DNA from 2 places in the Rothia sp. HMSC065C12 genome. Region 1 is predicted to be linked to the other one. Evidence: predicted binding sites of a transcription regulator. Region 1 holds the regulator's gene; the other holds the start of a gene.
The links. Region 1 encodes LexA, which represses DNA repair genes until DNA is damaged. Its sites were predicted from a motif close to TCGAACANNTGTTCGA; they were not measured.
Positions count from the first base shown of each region.

Region 2: the regulator LexA is predicted to act here: its motif matches at 3,284-3,299, upstream of uvrA (excinuclease ABC subunit UvrA).

Region 1 is NZ_KV807670.1:267,061-276,023, forward strand. Features, by position in the region: gene dapF (diaminopimelate epimerase) at 1-448, shown strand, start outside; gene HMPREF2836_RS01280 (class I SAM-dependent methyltransferase) at 573-1,196, opposite strand; gene hflX (GTPase HflX) at 1,340-3,052, shown strand; gene HMPREF2836_RS01290 (ATP-dependent DNA helicase) at 3,059-5,131, shown strand; gene lexA (transcriptional repressor LexA) at 5,282-5,956, opposite strand; gene HMPREF2836_RS09060 (LysM peptidoglycan-binding domain-containing protein) at 6,774-7,412, shown strand; gene HMPREF2836_RS01305 (type 1 glutamine amidotransferase family protein) at 7,532-8,317, shown strand; gene HMPREF2836_RS01310 (HisA/HisF-related TIM barrel protein) at 8,317-8,963, shown strand, end outside.
Region 2 is NZ_KV807678.1:408,229-417,191, reverse strand. Features, by position in the region: gene HMPREF2836_RS06000 (formate--tetrahydrofolate ligase) at 1-1,109, shown strand, start outside; gene HMPREF2836_RS05995 (MBL fold metallo-hydrolase) at 2,408-3,181, shown strand; gene uvrA (excinuclease ABC subunit UvrA) at 3,322-6,210, shown strand; gene HMPREF2836_RS05985 (GNAT family N-acetyltransferase) at 6,256-7,407, shown strand; gene HMPREF2836_RS05980 (glycoside hydrolase family 1 protein) at 7,538-8,963, opposite strand, start outside.

The DNA.
Region 1 (8,963 bases):
GGTGTCTGCTCGCGGTCTGAAGACTCCGCGTGCTGGCCTGTCCATTTCGATGGGTAACCCGCACACCGTGGTGATGCTCGGCTCCGACGGTAAGCTGGACGGCCTGGACCTGCACAGCCTGCCTCAGGTGAACCCCGCCCCGGTCAACGGCACGAACGTTGAGTTTGTGGTGCCGGTCGACCTGGACGTTGAGAGCGGCGCGCATGTGGGCGCTATCCGTATGCGTGTGCACGAACGCGGCGTGGGCGAGACTCTGTCGTGCGGTACCGGCGCGTGTGCGGCGGCTGCGGCGACCCGTTTCTGGGGCGGCGAGGAAGCACCGGATGAGTGGCTGGTGCATGTGCCCGGCGGTACCCTCGCGGTGACTTTCGTGCTGGGTCCGGACGACCTGGAGCATGTTGTTCTGGCTGGTCCGGCGCAGATGGTTTCGACCGTCGTGCTGCGATAGTCTGCTGCGGTAGCGAGCAGTCCTAGACCAGAGATTTTATAGACAAAAGCGGCGGGTGTTTTCTGACAACACATTCAGAAAACACCCGCCGCTTTTATGTTTTAAGCAGTTAGCGCTAGAGGTTTTAGTCCTCGTAGCGGTGCACCTGCAGAATACGGAAACCCTTCGAGGTCGCATAGCGCGACACTTCAAATTCGCCGGGGTGCAGCTCCTCAAGCTGCGCGTCCATCCACTTCTGCAAAGAATCGGAGCCCAGGTTCTTCTGAACCACCAAGTAGGCGTTACCACCGGGCGCCAGGCGAGGCAGCCAGGTCAGCAGGATCTCGTGCAGAACCTCCTTGCCCACGCGAATCGGCGGGTTCGACCAGATGGTGTCAAAACGCAGTTCGGGGTCAACCGATTCGGGGGTTCCCACGGTGACGTTGGACAGGCCGAGAGCGGCGGCGTTGCGTTCGGTCAGGCTAATGGAGCGGGAGTTCACATCCACCGCGTGCACCTGCGCCTGCGGGGCGAGCATCGCCAAAGTCAGGGTGATGGGTCCCCACCCACAGCCGATGTCGAGCATGCGTTCGCCCTGCGGGTCGGGTGCTTCCTGCAGCAAAATAGCGGTGCCCTTATCAATGCCGGAGGGGCTGAAAATGCCGTTAGCTGTGGTGACGGTGACCTTGCGGCCGGCAAGCTCCACCTGCACGGGGCGGGGCTTGAACTCGGTCTCGGGGGTTTCAGAGAAATAATGCTGCTCGCTCATGCTATCCAGTGTACCGGTAGGGCAAGAACCCGCCGCACACGGGCAGAGAATGCACGGGGCAGGTCAGCAGCTTGCACGCCCTGAGCGCACAGGCGACCGAACCCCCTACCCGATGCGGGCAACGGCGGTAGAATTAGAGTCGTATGAATTCTAAGAACACCCCCGTATCTGATACCGAAAAGCTGCCCAGCGATGAGCAGCTACGCCGCACCGTAGACCGCGTTCTGGGCCGCTCCCAGGCGGCCGCCTCTGTCACGACGTATGACGCCGCCGGTACCGCGCATCACAGCGATAATTCTTCCAGCACCCACGGCAACAATAGCCGCCGTGTGCTGGATACTCGTGCGCGCGAAATTTCTGACGTTCAGCGCGAGCACTCCGAATATGACGGTGACCAGGAAGATCTCGCTGAGCGCCGCGCACTGCGCCGTATCGCGAACCTCTCCACCGAACTTGAAGACGTCACCGAGGTCGAGTACCGCCAGCTGCGCCTGGAGCGCGTGGTGCTGGCTGGCCTGTGGACTGAAGGCACCGTAGAGGACGCAGAGAACTCCCTGCGTGAGCTCGCGGCACTGGCTGAAACCGCAGGTTCCGAGGTTCTGGACGGCCTGGTTCAGCGCCGCCTCAAGCCGGACCCCGGCACCTTCCTCGGCTCCGGTAAGGCGCTGGAACTCAAGGACATTGTCGAGGCGACCGGCGCCGACACCGTCATTGTCGACTCCGAACTGGCTCCCTCGCAGCGTCGTGCCCTCGAAGATATCGTGAAGGTCAAGGTCATTGACCGCACCGCCCTGATTCTCGACATTTTCGCTCAGCACGCTAAGTCCCGCGAGGGTAAGGCGCAGGTTGAGCTGGCTCAGCTGGAGTACATGCTGCCGCGTCTGCGTGGTTGGGGTGCCTCCCTGTCCCGTCAGGCGGGTGGCCGCGCCGCAGCCGGTGAGGGTATCGGTTCGCGTGGTCCCGGTGAAACCAAGATTGAGATGGACCGCCGCCGCCTGCGCGCTCGCATGGCGAAGCTTAAGCGTGAGATTGCTGCGATGGCGCCGGCGCGTGAGACGAAGCGTCTGAACCGTCGCCGTAACCGCGTGCCTTCGGTGGCTATCGCCGGGTACACGAACGCGGGTAAGTCCTCCCTGCTGAACCGCCTGACCGACGCCGGCGTGCTCGTGGAGAACGCGCTGTTTGCGACCCTGGACCCGACCGTCCGTAAGGCTCAGACTCCGGACGGTATCGGCTACACCCTCTCTGACACGGTGGGTTTCGTGCGTTCGCTGCCGACCCAGCTGGTGGAGGCGTTCCGCTCCACCCTGGAAGAGGTCGCTGACGCTGACGTTATCCTGCACGTGGTGGATGCTTCGCACCCGGACCCGGAGGGGCAGATTCGTGCTGTCCGCGAGGTCATCGCGGAGGTCGACGCCCGCCATATCCCCGAGATCATTGTGCTGAATAAGGCGGATGCCGCCGACCCGTTCGTGCTGGAGCGTATGCGCCAGCGCGAGCCGGAGCACGTGATTGTTTCGGCGCGTACCGGTGAGGGTATTGAGGAGCTGAAGCAGAAGATTGCGGACACCATTCCGCGCCCCTCCATTGAGGTGAAGCTGCTGATTCCGTACTCGCACGGTGAGATTATTTCGCGCCTGCACGAGTGGGACGCCGAAATTAAGAGCACCGATTTCGTATCGGACGGCACCTTCGTGGTGGCGCTGGTTCGTGAGGATGTCGCCTCCGAACTGTCCGAGTATGTGCTGGAGGGCGACCTGCTGGAGGTTCTGGAAGAGGAACTTGCGGAGGCACACGCCCTGGCTGAAGCGACCGCATCTGTTTCCGAGCAGCCCTCTACCTCTGAGGCTCTCTAAGGGCGGATGAGCGTGACCGAGAGCATCAACGCGCCTAAAAACGCCCCGGGAACTGCACCCGAACCGGCAACCGACGGCACCCGATTTACCGGGCAGGAGCTTGAGACCCTGCCCGGTGCGAAGGACGCCCTGACCCTGCTGGATGAGGCGGTTGCCGCCACTGGCGGTCAGAATCGTGCCGGTCAGCGCACCATGGCGGCGCATGTGGCGCAGGCTCTTGAACTGCAGCGTCACCTGCTGGTCCAGGCGGGTACCGGTACCGGTAAGTCCCTGGGCTACCTGGTTCCTGCCCTGGCGCGGGTGGGGGAGTCGGACCAGCCGATTGTGGTTGCGACGGCGACCCTTGCCCTGCAGGCGCAGATCGTGAACCGCGATATTCCGCGTCTTCTACAAGCGCTGGAGCCGCGCCCTGAATCGCAGGCGCAGGTGGCTCTGCTCAAGGGCCGCAATAACTACCTCTGCCTGCACAAGCTGGAGGGCGGCTACCCGGAAGACGAGCCGGATGCTCTCTTTGACATGCCTTCTTCGACCTCCCGCGTGGGTGAGGAAGTGGTGCGCCTGCGCGAGTGGGCCGACCGCACGGAGACCGGCGACCGTGACGAGCTGAAGCCCGGCGTCTCTGACCGCGCATGGGCTCAGGTATCGGTGAGCGCCGCCGAGTGTCTGGGCCGCCGCTGCCCGCTGGTGGAAGAGTGCTTTAGCGAGATGGCGCGTAGCCGTGCCGCTGAAGCTGATATCGTCATCACGAACCACGCCCTGCTGGCGATTAACGCTTTCGAGGGCATGAAGGTTCTGCCCGAACATGAGACGGTCATTATTGATGAGGCTCATGAGCTGGTGGACCGCGTGACCGGTGCCGTGTCTGGTTCTTTGACGGTTGCGATGGTTCGCCGTGCGGCGCGTAGCGTAAAGAAGCATTCGAAGGCTGATTCCGGCGCACTGGAAATGGCTGCCGGCACCTTGGAGACCGCGTTCGAGGGTCTTGCCGAAGGCCTGCTGAAGGGCCTGGACGGTCGCCTTTTGACTGCTATTTCTGCGGTCAATGATGCCGCCCGCACCGCCCTGTCCGATACCAAACCGGACGGTCAGGACGTTGACGCCGGCCTGCAGATGGCGCGCTCGCGTGTCTCTGAGGTACACGATATGAGTAGCCGCATCCTGGAGGCTTCGGGCGAGCAGGACGTGCTGTGGATTTCTCGTCAGGGTGGTTGGGAGAACGGCCGCTATGTGGCTGCTTCCGATACCGACCCGGCGACCCTGAACATCGCCCCCTTGAGCGTCGGTTTGCAGCTACGTGACGGTCTGTTCGCTGACCGCACCGTGATTCTGACGAGTGCGACCCTGACAGTGGGTGACTCTTTTGACGTTGCCGCCGGTGCCCTGGGACTGCAGGGTGAGGGCGCGCCGCGCTGGACGAGCATCGACGTAGGTTCGCCTTTCGACTACCGCAAGCAGGGCATCATGTACGTCGCCGGGGATTTGAAACCTCCGGGATTCGGTGTGCATGAAGGTCAGCTGGAGCGTCTGCGTGAGCTGTGCGAGGCGTCGGAAGGCGGTGCCCTGGGCCTGTTCTCCTCGAAGCGTGCCGCCGAGCGTGCCGCCGAATACATGCGTGAGCACAGCGACCTGAACATTCTTCTGCAGGGCGAGTCTTCGCTCAAGGCTCTGGTGGAAGAGTTCAGCGAGGACGTCGATTCGTGCCTGTTCGGCACGATGAGCCTGTGGCAGGGCGTGGACGTTCCCGGTGACTCTTGCCGCCTGGTGGTGATGGACCGCATCCCGTTCCCCCGCCCGGATGACCCGATTGCGCAGGCTCGTACGGAGGCAGTGAACCGTCACCGCGGTAACGGCTTTATGGCGGTTTCTGCTCACCACGCGGCGATTCGTATGGCGCAGGGCGCCGGTCGCCTAATCCGTTCGGTGTCTGACCGCGGCGTGGTGGCTGTGCTGGATTCTCGTGTAGCAACCAAGCGTTACGGCGGTTTCTTGATGAAGGCTATGCCGCCGATGTGGTCGACCCAGAATAAGGCAGCCGTAATTGGCGCGCTGGCTCGTCTTTCGGCGAGTATTGAGCGTTAGCTCGGGTGGATTCCATTCCTGGCTGCACCGCACCTTCCGCTTTGGAAATATAGAAATCACCCTGGTGACACGTGAACATTCACGTGTCACCGGGGTGATTTTTATATAGAGCTAAAAGCCTAGCGGTTATGTCTCTAGAGACTGCATCTTTTAGAGACTACGCAGCACGGAGACGACCTTACCCATGACGGTTGCGCGGTCGCCCATAATCGGCTCGTAGTTGGAGTTGCGCGGCATGAGCCAGGTGTGGCCGTCGACCTGACGGAACACCTTCACGGTTGCTTCATCGTCGAGCAGAGCAGCAACGATATCGCCGTTGTCCGCGGTGTGCTGCTCGCGGACAACCACCCAGTCGCCGTCGCAGATTGCGGCGTCAATCATGGAATCGCCCTTGACCTTGAGCATGAACAGCTTGCCGTTACCGACCAACTGGCGGGGCAGGGCGAGCACATCCTCCACGGACTGCTCGGCAGTGATGGGACCGCCCGCTGCAATTCGTCCAACCAGGGGAACGGGTACGAGGTCCTCATCGCCAACTTCGAAGTTCGGCAGCTCGGGCAGGGACGAGGAGGAGCTACCGTGGATGCCGACGCCGTTCTCATCCAGCACCTCAATGGCGCGGGGGAGCTTGGGATCGCGGCGAATATAGCCCATAGTCTCGAGGCGACCAAGCTGGTGAGTGACCGAGGATAGGGACGCAAGACCCACCATGTCACCAATCTGGCGCATGGACGGCGGGTAACCCTTTTGTTCAATCTCGGTGCGGATCGCGTCAAGAATCTTCTGCTGGCGCGCGGTCAGCGCCGGACGGGGTGCTGTTGCCATTTCTTTTCCTTCGGTCTGTACTCCGACCTTGTATCCCGGTCGGGGCACGGATGGGTGCTTCACACGTTTTCTGATGGTGTCCTAAAAATTTTTTGGTTCTGCCGAAATGGGTCTTATCTCGTCAGGGGGTGGAGGAATTCTATCCGTGCCGAAGCGATACCGAAGCGATACACAGGCAACGAGTATGCGCCTCCGCCCTATAAAACTCAGCCAGCAGCACCTGCATTCGATACAGAACCAAGCTGTAACGGGTACAGAAACCTGCTGTGAGTAGGACTCATCAGGAGCGTGTGGAACGTCTCTTGACACCAGTGTAGAACACTGCACCGAAAAACTCAAACAAATATTCTAGATTTTTTCTTCGAAACTCGAAGAAATTTTTAGCACATCTCTGCTAGACTTTAGAACAAGAGTTCGTATATACTCTTGAATCTCTCCTGAAATTCGGGATTTGCGGGCGAATGTTCGAAAAATATTCGAAGATTCGACCCGGAGTCTTCCGGGAGACGAGAGCGAATGAGTGTTCGAATGTATTCGAATCCTCTGCCTCTCTCTTCGCATGATCTACCTCGGATGCTCTAGGAAGCATCTGGCGAAGAGAGAGCGCGGGGGATGGGGGGCTCAAAACTGGGGTACCCAAATCAACCCGGTGCATCCGAATGCTCTGACCTAACTACTAGGGACTAGCTACCCAATAGTTATCGCCTAACAATCACCACTCCATAGTTATCACTCAACTAGGACCTCCGAGCGGGTATCGCTCGGCATTGCTAGACCCGCGGGGCAACCCCGGGCGAGCTGAGAGAAAGGAACCACAATGACTACTGCAGCACCTATTGCTTCTCACGGCACTTCTGCACACCTTCCGGCAGGTTTGGTGGTACTTCACCCCGCCCGCACAGCGTCCGCCAGCACCGTGTCCGCCAGCACCGTGCAGGGGCGTTCTCGTGTGCCTGCGTCTTCGCAGTCTGTTCGCTCTTCTCGTGCGGCTCATGCACCCCGTCCCGCGCAGGAGGCTCAGCCCGCTCACGCTCCCGCCGTTTCTACCCCTGTTGTTTCTACTCAGGCATCTTCTGCGGCTCAGGCGCCTAGTGCGAAGAGTGTTCTTCTGGCTAAGGGCGGCGAGCTTCTGCGCTCGGTTCCCGGTTCTATTCGTCGTCTTGGCACTGTGCGCGGTTTTCTGAAGGGCCTGCCTCTGCTGACCTTGGCGGCACTGATTGTGCTCGGCGCTATTAGCTTCTTTGGCCCGGCGGCTTCTGCCTCCGTGGAGAACGCTTCGGTGACTCGAACCGTCATTGTGGTCAAGCACGGCGAGACCCTGTGGGATATTGCTCAGGCGGTGAATCCGCAAGGTGACACCCGTGATACTGTGGTTCGTATTATGGAGTTGAACTCGTTGACCAGCACCTCTGTTGATGCCGGTCAGCGTCTGGAAATCCCTCAGACTCAGCGCTAAGTACGGACCCGTGTGTGGTTGGCTTCTGCATGAGGTTGATGTCTTGACTCCGAATCCTTCATCTCTCAAGCTAGAGCGCTTGAGCCGAATTCTTGAGCCTATGAAATAGGAGCGCACCGATGCCTGTTCCCGTTGAACCCACACTCACCGAAATTGAATCTGCACAGGAAACTGAATCTGTACAGAATGCTCAGACTGCTCGTCCTGTGGTTGCTGTTTTGGGGGAACCCGGAACTCGTGGCGCCTTGGTGAAGCTTCTTCAGGATGCGGGGGCGGACGTGATCGTAACCGCTGTGCCCGATCAGCTGCGTGAGGCTGACGGCATGGTGGTTACCGGCGGTGCGAGCTCTCTTGAGGCGTACGAAGACCTGAAAGCTAAGGACGCTGAGCGTGTGATTGGCCGCCGCGTTGCCGGTGGTCGTCCGGTGCTGGTTGCCGGTGCGGCACTGAGCTGCCTCTTTGACTCTATTATGGTGGAGCATCCGCAGATGGGGCAGGTTCAGGTGCAGGGCATGGGGGAGTGGCCCGGCGAGGGCGTGGAGCTTTCTACCCGCGAGGTAACTCCCGGTGTTGCTACTTTGCGCCCGTCCGCCGATAGTACGCTGCTCAAGGATCTTGAGGGCGAGGCTCACTTCAAATCTGAGCACGGCGTTTTTGAGTGGGCTTTTGATCAGAGCATTGAATATATTGCCCCTCCGGCGGTGACTTGGACTGTCACCGAGCCCGCCTATATCGCGGCGGTTGAGAACGGTCCGCTGACGGCGGTGCAGTTCTGCCCGGTGGGCTCTGGCGAGCTGGGGGCGGAGTTTATGCGCCGCTGGGTTGCGTCCCTGGCGGTGACCGGTCGCCTGTCTTCTGAGTCTCTGTCTTCTGGAGACTCCGCTACTGCTGCGGGAGGTAACTAATGTCTGCACCCGTTCTTGAACTTCTGCCCGCTGTTGATATTTCTGAAGGCTACGCGGTGCGCCCGGTGGGTGGCACCCTGTCCGGTGGTGAGCAGCGCCTCGACCCTGTTGAGTCGGCTCTGACCTGGGTGAAGTCTGGTGCCCGCTGGATTCACCTGGTTGACCTTGATTTGGCATTTGGTCGCGGCACGAATACTGAGGTTCTGGCTGAGGTGGTTGCCGCCGTCCGTGCAGAGAATGCCCGCGGCTCCGCTCCGGTTCGTATTCAGGTCAGCGGCGGTGTGCGCAATGCTGAGAGTCTGGAGCGTGCCCTGAGTCTGAATCCGGACCGCGTGAACGTGACCAGTGCGGCGCTGACGGATTCTTCCTGGCTTGAAGGCACTCTGGCTCGTTACGCCGATTCTGATCTTCTGGCTCTTGGTCTCGATGCCCGCTATAACCCTGAGCGGGGCTGGGTGACGGTGGCTCGCGGTACCGACTGGTCGGGCCCTGATCTGGCGGAGGCGCTGGCGTGGCTGGAGGGCGCGGGCGTGCGCCGCTATATCGTCACGGATGTGAGCAAGGACGGTTCTCTGGCGGGTCCCGGTGCGGAGCTGCTGGATGAGGTGCTGGCGCAGACTGCCTGCCGGGTGGTGGCGTCCGGTGG
Region 2 (8,963 bases), on a different contig from region 1:
ACATCACCAGCGCCTCCGAAATCATGGTGATTCTCTCGCTGGCAACCTCCTTCAAGGACCTGCGCGAGCGCCTGGCAAAGATTGTGATCGGCCTGAACTACGACGGCGAGCCCGTCACCGCAGCCGACCTGAAGGCTGACGGCGCAATGTCCGTCATCCTGGCAGACGCAATCAACCCGAACCTGCTGCAGACCCTGGAGCACACCCCCGCACTGATTCACGCGGGCCCCTTCGGCAACATCGCAACCGGTAACTCCTCCGTGGTCGCCGACTACGTTGGTCTGGAGTACTCCGACTACGTGATTACCGAGGCTGGTTTCGGTGCCGATATGGGTGCGGAGCGTTTCTTCAACGTCAAGTGCCGCGTCTCCGGCCTGAAGCCGGACGCAGCAGTGCTCGTCGTAACCGTGCGCTCCCTGAAGTCCCACTCCGGCCTGTACAAGATCGTTCCGGGCAAGCCCCTGCCCGAAGGCATGCTGCAGGAAAGCCCCTCCGACGTGGAGAAGGGCGCAGAGAACCTGAAGAAGCACATCGAGATTGTGCGCAACTTCGGTGTTCAGCCGGTCGTGGCAATCAACGCCTTCCCGACCGACTTCGAGTCCGAGCACGAGACCATCCGCCGTATCGCTGAGGAAGCTGACGCTCGCGTCGCTATCCACCGCGGTGTGGCTGAGGGTGGTAAGGGCACCACCGACCTGGCAGACGTGGTTGCTGAGGCATGTGACGACGTTTCGGATCTGAAGTACACCTACGATCTTGAGGACTCCATCGAGACCAAGATTGAGAAGGTTGCGACCAAGGTCTACGGCGCGGACGGCATTTCGATTGCTCCCGCTGCCGCTAAGCAGCTGAAGCGTTTCGCTGAGCTGGGCTACTCGCACCTGCCCGTGGTTATCGCGAAGACCCATCTGTCCATCTCTTCGGATGCAACTCTGAAGGGCGCACCGACCGGCTGGACCCTGCCCGTGCGCGAGGTTCGCCTGGCTGCAGGTGCCGGTTACGTCTACGCTATCTGCGGCACCATGCGCACCATGCCGGGCCTGAGCAAGAGCCCCGCAGCTGAGCGCATCGGCTTCGACGAGAACGGCGTGATGGTCGGCCTGTCCTAAAGCGGCTGTTCCAGCTGATTTATAGCTAGTGGAGGCGGCGCTCCTTCCCCACAGCGGGGGAGAGGCGCCGCCTTTGCTGTGCCCTATGGTGCTTTTGTAGAGTGCTCTGCCCCAGATACATGGAAGCACGAGGGGCGAATACGAGGTGCGCAACGCTTGAGGGCGAGGGAGCTCTTGAAAACAGAGTGAAACCAGACTGCAACCAAGCTGAAACCTGGCTACAACCAGACTGCAACCAGGGGGAGTGAAGGATCCTGAAACCCCTGGTGGAGGGGTCTTTCAACCTTTCATTGAGGCTTCTAGGGCGCCTGTTTTGAGGGCGGAATTGGTACGTGCTGGTTAATAATTGGGCTCTATTTGTGCTTGAAGGTCAGGTTTTATTAAACAATCTATAGAGGTTGATTTTTTAGTGACACACTGTCTTGCATTTTGTGAAAATACGGTATTGACTAGGTATTTTGCTTTTTGAAAGGGGTTTTAATGGGTGCACTCAGTGAATCTGAAAGTGGGGCTGATGTTATTGTTTTGTAATAAAACCTCTACTTTAGGGGGTACCTACAGGGGTAAAACAGACCAATTGATTTTGCCCTCGCGCGAATAATTGTGCAGATTTTGAACGGTGAGCAGTACATTTTTTCCTGCTCATGAAGTTGCAAGTACTTGAAGATACTTTCACCTTAACCCTCTACTTCCGCAGAATACCGGGCTAAAACTGTGTATTGAACCTTTGGGATTGCCGAGTGTGGAGCTTAAGTTAAAGGTGCACCGAAGTGCCAAAAGAGGGAAATTCTAAAATTATTTTGGGTGAAATAAGTCACGCTAAAACTCGAAAAAAATGAAATTGGTACGTATGGATACCCTAAAAAACACCTGTTTTTATTACAGAATGATTACAATGAGGCGCGGGTCACTAAATCCGGCTCTCCGTACCAAATTGGGTGGTAAAACAGCCCCCAAAAAGTTCGCTACTATTGAGTCATCAAGTAATCGTGAGATTTCCAAAGTCCTCGGGTTGCTTGTGTTTGAGTGAGTGATAGATACCCCTGGGTGTCATGAGAAGCGACTGTGTATCGATGCGCAGTCGCTTCTCTGTTTAACTTTTGAATTTCAGTGGAACCTCAGCCGGGCGGAATCCAGCCGGAACCTAATCCGTACCGAGCATGCTCCAGAATCTGTTCCCTGTGCATCCCGCACAAGCAACCCGTACATGTATCCCGCGCGTTCAACGCCGAATGCGCTGATAGGGGAGCGAACCGCATAGGCGCATGCTGTGCGGTCACAACCCCTACACTGGAACTATGACTACTTACCCCGAACCCACCCTCATCTTTGAGAACCCCGAACTGACCGTCCGTGCGTTCAGTGTCTCCGAGATGGACAATAGCGTCTACCTCATCACCATGCGCGCCACCGGCGAGCAGGTGCTCATCGACCCTGCAGACGATGCAGAAGAACTCTACGCATTCACTCTTGACGCGCTCCTGAACGACTGCCCGCAGCTCGAACTGGCAGACGGCGAAGAACGCCGCGTGCGCGTCATGGAGAAGGAAGAGGACTTCAACTCCATCAGGCCCCGCACTATTGGTCTGACCGGCATTCTGGTTACTCACGGCCACTGGGACCACATCCGCGCTATTAAGGAGCTCGACCACCTCACCGGCGCCGTGACCTCCGCGGGTGCAGCTGACGCTGCTGAGATTAAGGAACTGGAAGACTACATCGTCGAAGAAGAGCTGACCGGCGGCGAAAGCTTCGACTTCTACCTCTCCGACACCGTCATCCGCGCCCTGCACGTGCCCGGCCACACCCCCGGATCCATCGTCTACACCCTCGAAACCACCTGGGAAGACGGCACCCCCGCAACCCTGCTGTTCACCGGCGACGCCCTCTTCCCCGGCGGCGTGGGCAAGACCGATTCCCCGCAGCAGTTCGGTGAGCTCTTCTCCAACGTGCTCGAAAAACTCTTCGGAGGCTTCGAAGACGACGCCATCGTACTGCCCGGCCACGGCCGCTCTACCACCCTCGGCGACGAGCGCCCCCACCTGGAAGAGTGGGGAACCCGCGGCTGGTAGGCCGCACTTGATGAATTGCGCCTCCTAGTCCACCTCATATAAGTACTGCACCCTCATGCCTTCACCCGCCGCATAATCCCGCTGGTGAAAGGCGTGAGGGTGTAGAATTTAAGTTCGAAGATAAGACGAAAGGATTTTCGATGACACCCCGCCCGGCACACGGTAGCACCGCACTCAAAGCGAACGATCTGACCAGCATCCGGGTTCAGGGTGCCCGCGAAAACAACCTCAAGAACGTAGACCTCACCATTCCGCGTGATGCGATGGTCGTCTTCACCGGCCTCTCCGGCTCCGGTAAGTCCTCCCTCGCCTTCGACACCATCTTCGCGGAAGGCCAGCGCCGCTACGTTGAGTCGCTGTCCTCCTACGCGCGCATGTTCCTCGGACAGGTCGACAAGCCCGACGTAGACTTCATCGAGGGCCTATCCCCGGCGGTGTCTATCGACCAGAAATCCACCTCCAAGAACCCGCGCTCAACCGTCGGTACCATCACCGAAATCTACGACTACATGCGTCTGCTCTGGGCACGCATCGGTCACCCGCACTGCCCCGAATGCGGCGAAGAAATCACCCAGCAGACCCCGCAGCAGATTGTGGACATTCTGCAGGAGTACCCCGAACGCACCCGCCTGCAGATCCTTGCGCCCGTCGTCAGCGCACGTAAGGGCGAATTCGTGGACCTCTTCAAGGACCTGCTCACCCAGGGCTACTCGCGTGCCCGCGTGGACGGCGAAACCGTGCAGCTCTCCGACCCGCCCAAGCTCGCCAAGCAGTACAAGCACACCATCGAGGTGGTCGTCGACCGCATCGTCATTAAGGACGGTATTCACCAGCGCCTGACCGACTCCATCGAAACAGCGCTCAAGCTCGCTGACGGCCGCGTACTCATCGACTTCGTGGACCGCGAGCAGGACGACCCCGAACGCACCCGCTCCTTCAGCGAAAACCTCGCCTGCCCCAACAACCACCCGCTGCAGATCGACACCATCGAGCCGCGCGCCTTCTCCTTCAACTCGCCGTTCGGCGCATGTAGCGCCTGCGACGGCATCGGCTCGCGCCTGGAAGTAGACACCGAGCTGCTCGTACCCAACCCCGACCTGACCCTCGGCGAGGGCGCTATCGCCCCCTGGTCGCAGGGCAAAGCAACCACTGAATACTGGCTGCGCCTGCTCGCAGGCCTGGGGGAGGAGCTCGGCTTCGACCTGAACACCCCCTTCAAGGACCTGCCCGCCAAGACCCGCGCCGCCATCCTGGACGGCAAGGACTACAAGGTTGAGGTCTCCTACCGCAACCGATTCGGCCGCGAACGCCGCTACACCTCCGGATTCGAAGGTGTGAAGGCGTACATCAAGCGCAAACACGAAGAAACCGAATCGGACTTTGCCCGCGACCGCTACGAACAGTACATGCGCCAGGTCGCCTGCCCCTCCTGCGGTGGCGCGCGCCTGAACCCGACCATCCTCGGCGTGAAGGTTGGCGGCCAGTCCATCGCAGACATCACCGACATGTCCCTGGCTAACGCGCTCGCCTTCGTGCGCGGCCTGCAGCTCAGCGCCCGCGAAGCCAAGATTGGCGAGCAGGTCCTCAAGGAAATTGACGCGCGCCTGCAGTTCCTGCTGGATGTGGGCCTGGACTACCTGACCCTCTCACGCTCCGCCGGTACGCTCTCCGGCGGTGAGGCGCAGCGCATCCGCCTCGCAACCCAGATTGGTTCCGGCCTGGTCGGCGTGCTCTACGTGCTCGATGAGCCCTCCATCGGTCTGCACCAGCGCGATAACCGCCGCCTCATCGAAACCCTGACTAAGCTGCGCGACATGGGCAACACGCTCATTGTGGTTGAGCATGACGAAGACACCATGCGCGAAGCCGACTGGATCGTGGACGTAGGACCCGGCGCCGGCGAGCACGGCGGCGAAATCGTACACTCCGGCAGCTTTGAGGAGCTGCTGAAGAACACCAAGTCCATTACCGGCGACTACATGGCTGGCCGCCGCAGCATTGAGGTGCCCGCATCCCGCCGCCCCGTGGACAAGGAACGTCAGCTGATCGTGCGCGGCGCCCGCGAAAACAACCTCAAGAACGTGACTGTGTCCTTCCCGTTGGGCGTGTTCACCGCGGTGACCGGTGTGTCCGGCTCGGGTAAATCGACCCTCGTCAACGACATTCTGTATACCTCCCTGGCGAACAAGCTCAATGGCGCCAAGCAGGTACCCGGTCGCCACAAGAGCATCGACGGGCTGGAACACCTGGACAAGGTCATTCACGTGGACCAGTCGCCCATCGGTCGTACCCCGCGCTCGAACCCCGCCACCTACACCGGCGTGTTCGACCACATCCGCAAGCTGTTTGCAGAGACCAGCGAAGCGAAAATGCGCGGCTACACCCCGGGTCGATTCTCCTTCAACGTCAAGGGCGGCCGCTGCGAGGACTGCTCCGGCGACGGCACCCTGAAGATTGAAATGAACTTCCTGCCGGACGTGTACGTGCCCTGCGAAACCTGCCACGGCAAGCGCTACAACCGCGAAACCCTCGAAGTGCATTACAAGGGCAAGACCATCGCCGACGTACTCGAAATGCCCGTGGAAGAAGCCGCAGAGTTCTTCGCTGCGTTCACCCCGATTGCGCGCCACCTGAACACCCTCGTGGACGTGGGCCTGGGCTACATTCGCCTGGGCCAGCCCGCAACCACCCTCTCCGGCGGTGAAGCGCAGCGCGTGAAGCTCGCAACCGAACTGCAGAAGCGCTCCAACGGCCGCTCCATCTACGTGCTGGACGAGCCGACCACCGGCCTGCACTTTGAAGACATCCGCAAGCTGCTCGCCGTGCTGCAATCGCTGGTGGACAAGGGCAATAGCGTCATCACCATCGAGCACAACCTGGACGTGGTCAAGTGCGCCGACTGGATTATCGACATGGGCCCCGAAGGCGGTAGCGGCGGCGGCACCGTCATCGCCGAAGGAACCCCGGAACAGGTGGCTCAGGTGAAGGGCTCGCACACCGGCGCGTTCCTTGCTGAAATCCTGAGCTAGCCGAGATTCTGAACTAGTCAAAAATTTGCCCTAGAGGAAACCTACGTGACTGATACTCAAGGAACCGAACCCACGCGGGGAGCTCAGGCAACCCGTGGCGCTGTGAACCGTGGTGCCGTGAACCGTGGCGCTGTGACCACCGCGGACCGTGCGCGGCACATCCTGCACACCCAGCTGGAGTCGGACTTCTGCCAGGCACCCGGCTCGATTAGCCGCGCCCTCGAAGAGCTACGCGACTACCCGGAAGCCGAGAGCCTGCCGCTACTCGCCACCGTGCAGCCGCCCTCCGAGAAGATGGGTGCCGCACGCCGCCGCAACGACGACATTTGGGAGTTGCGCGTCGCCAACTACGCGAGCGTCGGCATTCTCTGCGCCAAACATCCGCGCGTGCTGGACAAGGCCATCGACTACATGCTCGGCGACCAGTCGAACTGGCTCGGCGACTACGCGCAGCTGCGCCAACTCAACGAACTGCTCACCCCCTACACCCAGCAGGTCAGCGGCACGAGCATCTACTACACGCCCGGCCGCGCCCTGCTGAACTCGGTCGTACCCGAGGGCGTGCAGGCGCAGGAGGTCAAGTGTGCCGTGCCCGGTGTAGGTATGATGCGCCGCGTTGACCCCGCCGAGCTAAAGGCTGCGTTGCTTGCCGAAATCACGGGCGAGCGCACCATCCGCAGGGAGGCGAACGCCTCCGCGGGTGCGCTTGAGGTTGACCCGCAGGACACGCAGGCACGCGTAACCCACCTGCGCGTGGAGCTGCTGGACGCTGAACAGTTTGAGCGCTTCCGCGGGGATAAGCGCTACTCGAACGCGTTGGGCTTTAGCGTGACCCGCCCGGATGTGCTGGTGCTCGCCGCATACCCGGTGGACGAGAACGCATCTAAGGCACCTGATGCACCCGCGGCGGGGGAGAGCGCCGCGCTCGTAGACCCTATCGCTATGGTTGGCCTGAGTGACGATTCGCCGATTATGCGCCAGATTGGCATTGATGTGCTGCCTGCCTGGCGTGGTGCCGGCATTGCGAGCGCCCTGGTGCGAGATGCCGCACGCCTGACCCTGGCGGAAGGGTACCTGCCGTTCTACGGTACGAGCCCGTCGCACATGCTGTCGCAGAGGGTTGCGATGAATGCCGGGTTGGTGCCGACCTGGTGGGAGTACGTGTCCACCAGCCTGAATGACCTACCCATGGACTAGACGCTATATGCACAAGGCCCCCGAGAATCAGAGTCTCGGGGGCTTTTTGCTGCTGAGTTTCGCGTGTTAGCCGCGCGGGGTTCAGCGTCTAGGGTTGCCGCATAAGGAACAGCCTCTAGAGCCTTACCAGTTACAGCTCCGCGCCGTTGCTGGCAATCACCTCGCGGTACCAGTGGAAGGACTTCTTACGGTAGCGCGCCAGGGTGCCGGTGCCGTCGTCGTTGCGGTCCACGTAGATGAACCCGTAGCGCTTGGACATCTGCGCGGTGGAGGCGCTAATCATGTCGATGCAACCCCAGGTGGTGTAGCCGAGCACGTTCACGCCGTCCTCAATCGCCTCACGCACGGCGTGCAGATGCTGGCGCAGGTAGTCGATGCGGTAGTCATCCTCCACGGTGAGCTCGCCGTTCACCTCGACCAGTTCGTCGCGGGCGCCCAGGCCGTTCTCCACGATGAATAGCGGCTTCTGCCAGCGGTCCCAATACTGGTTGAGGACCACGCGCAGGCCGGTCGGGTCAATCTGCCAGCCCCATTCGCTGGCAGGTAGGGTCGGGTTCACCACGCCGCCGAGGATGTTGCCTTCGCCGCGTTCGCCTCGTGCCGGGTCGCCGGTTGCGCAGGTGGACATGTAGTAGCTGAACGACACGAAATCCACGGTGTTCTTCAGGTCCTTGCGGTCCTGCTCGGTGATGTTCAGCTCCACGCCCTTCTCACGCAGGGCACGCAGGAAGTAGCCGGGGTATGCGCCGCGCACGTGCACGTCACCGAACGCGAAGTTTGCCTGCTCCGTCTGCATGGCGGCGAGTACGTCGGCGGGGTCGGGGGTGAGCGGGTAGGTGGGCATGGCAAGAATCATGCAGCCGACCTGGGCGCCCGGTGCCAGTTCGCGTGCCGCAGCGGTGGCGCGGGCGGAGGCGACCAGCTCGTGGTGCATCGCCTGGTACAGGTCGGCGTCGCTGAGCTGATCCGCCGGGGTGTTAATGCCGCCGGACATGAACGGCAGGTGCAGCATGGAGTTGATTTCGTTGAAGGTCAGCCAGTACTTCACGCGCTTGCCGTAGCGGGCGAATACGGTGCGGGCGTAGCGTTCGTAGAAGCCGATGAGTTCGCGGCTGGTCCAGCCGTTGTACTGTTCGACCAGGTGCAGCGGGGTTTCGTAGTGGCTGAGGGTGATGAGCGGTTCCATGCCGTGCTTTTCGAGCTCGTCGAGCACGCGGTCGTAGAAGGCGAGGCCCGCCTCGTTCGGGGTTTCTTCGTCGCCGCGGGGGAAGATGCGCGACCAGGCGATGGAGAAACGGAAGACCTTGAAACCCATCTCCGCGAGCAGGGCGATGTCTTCGCGGTAGCGGTGGTAGAAGTCGATGCCTTCCAGCTTGAGGTTGTCCTCGGTGGGTTCTGCGGTGCGCGGATGCAGGCCGCCGGCGGGCAGCACATCCTGCAGGCTGGGGCCCTTGCCGTCTTCGTTCCAGGCGCCCTCGAACTGGTTGGCGGCGGTGGCGCCTCCGAAGAGGAAGCCGGCGGGGAACGCGCCGAGCGGCTGCGGCTCGGTCAGTGCC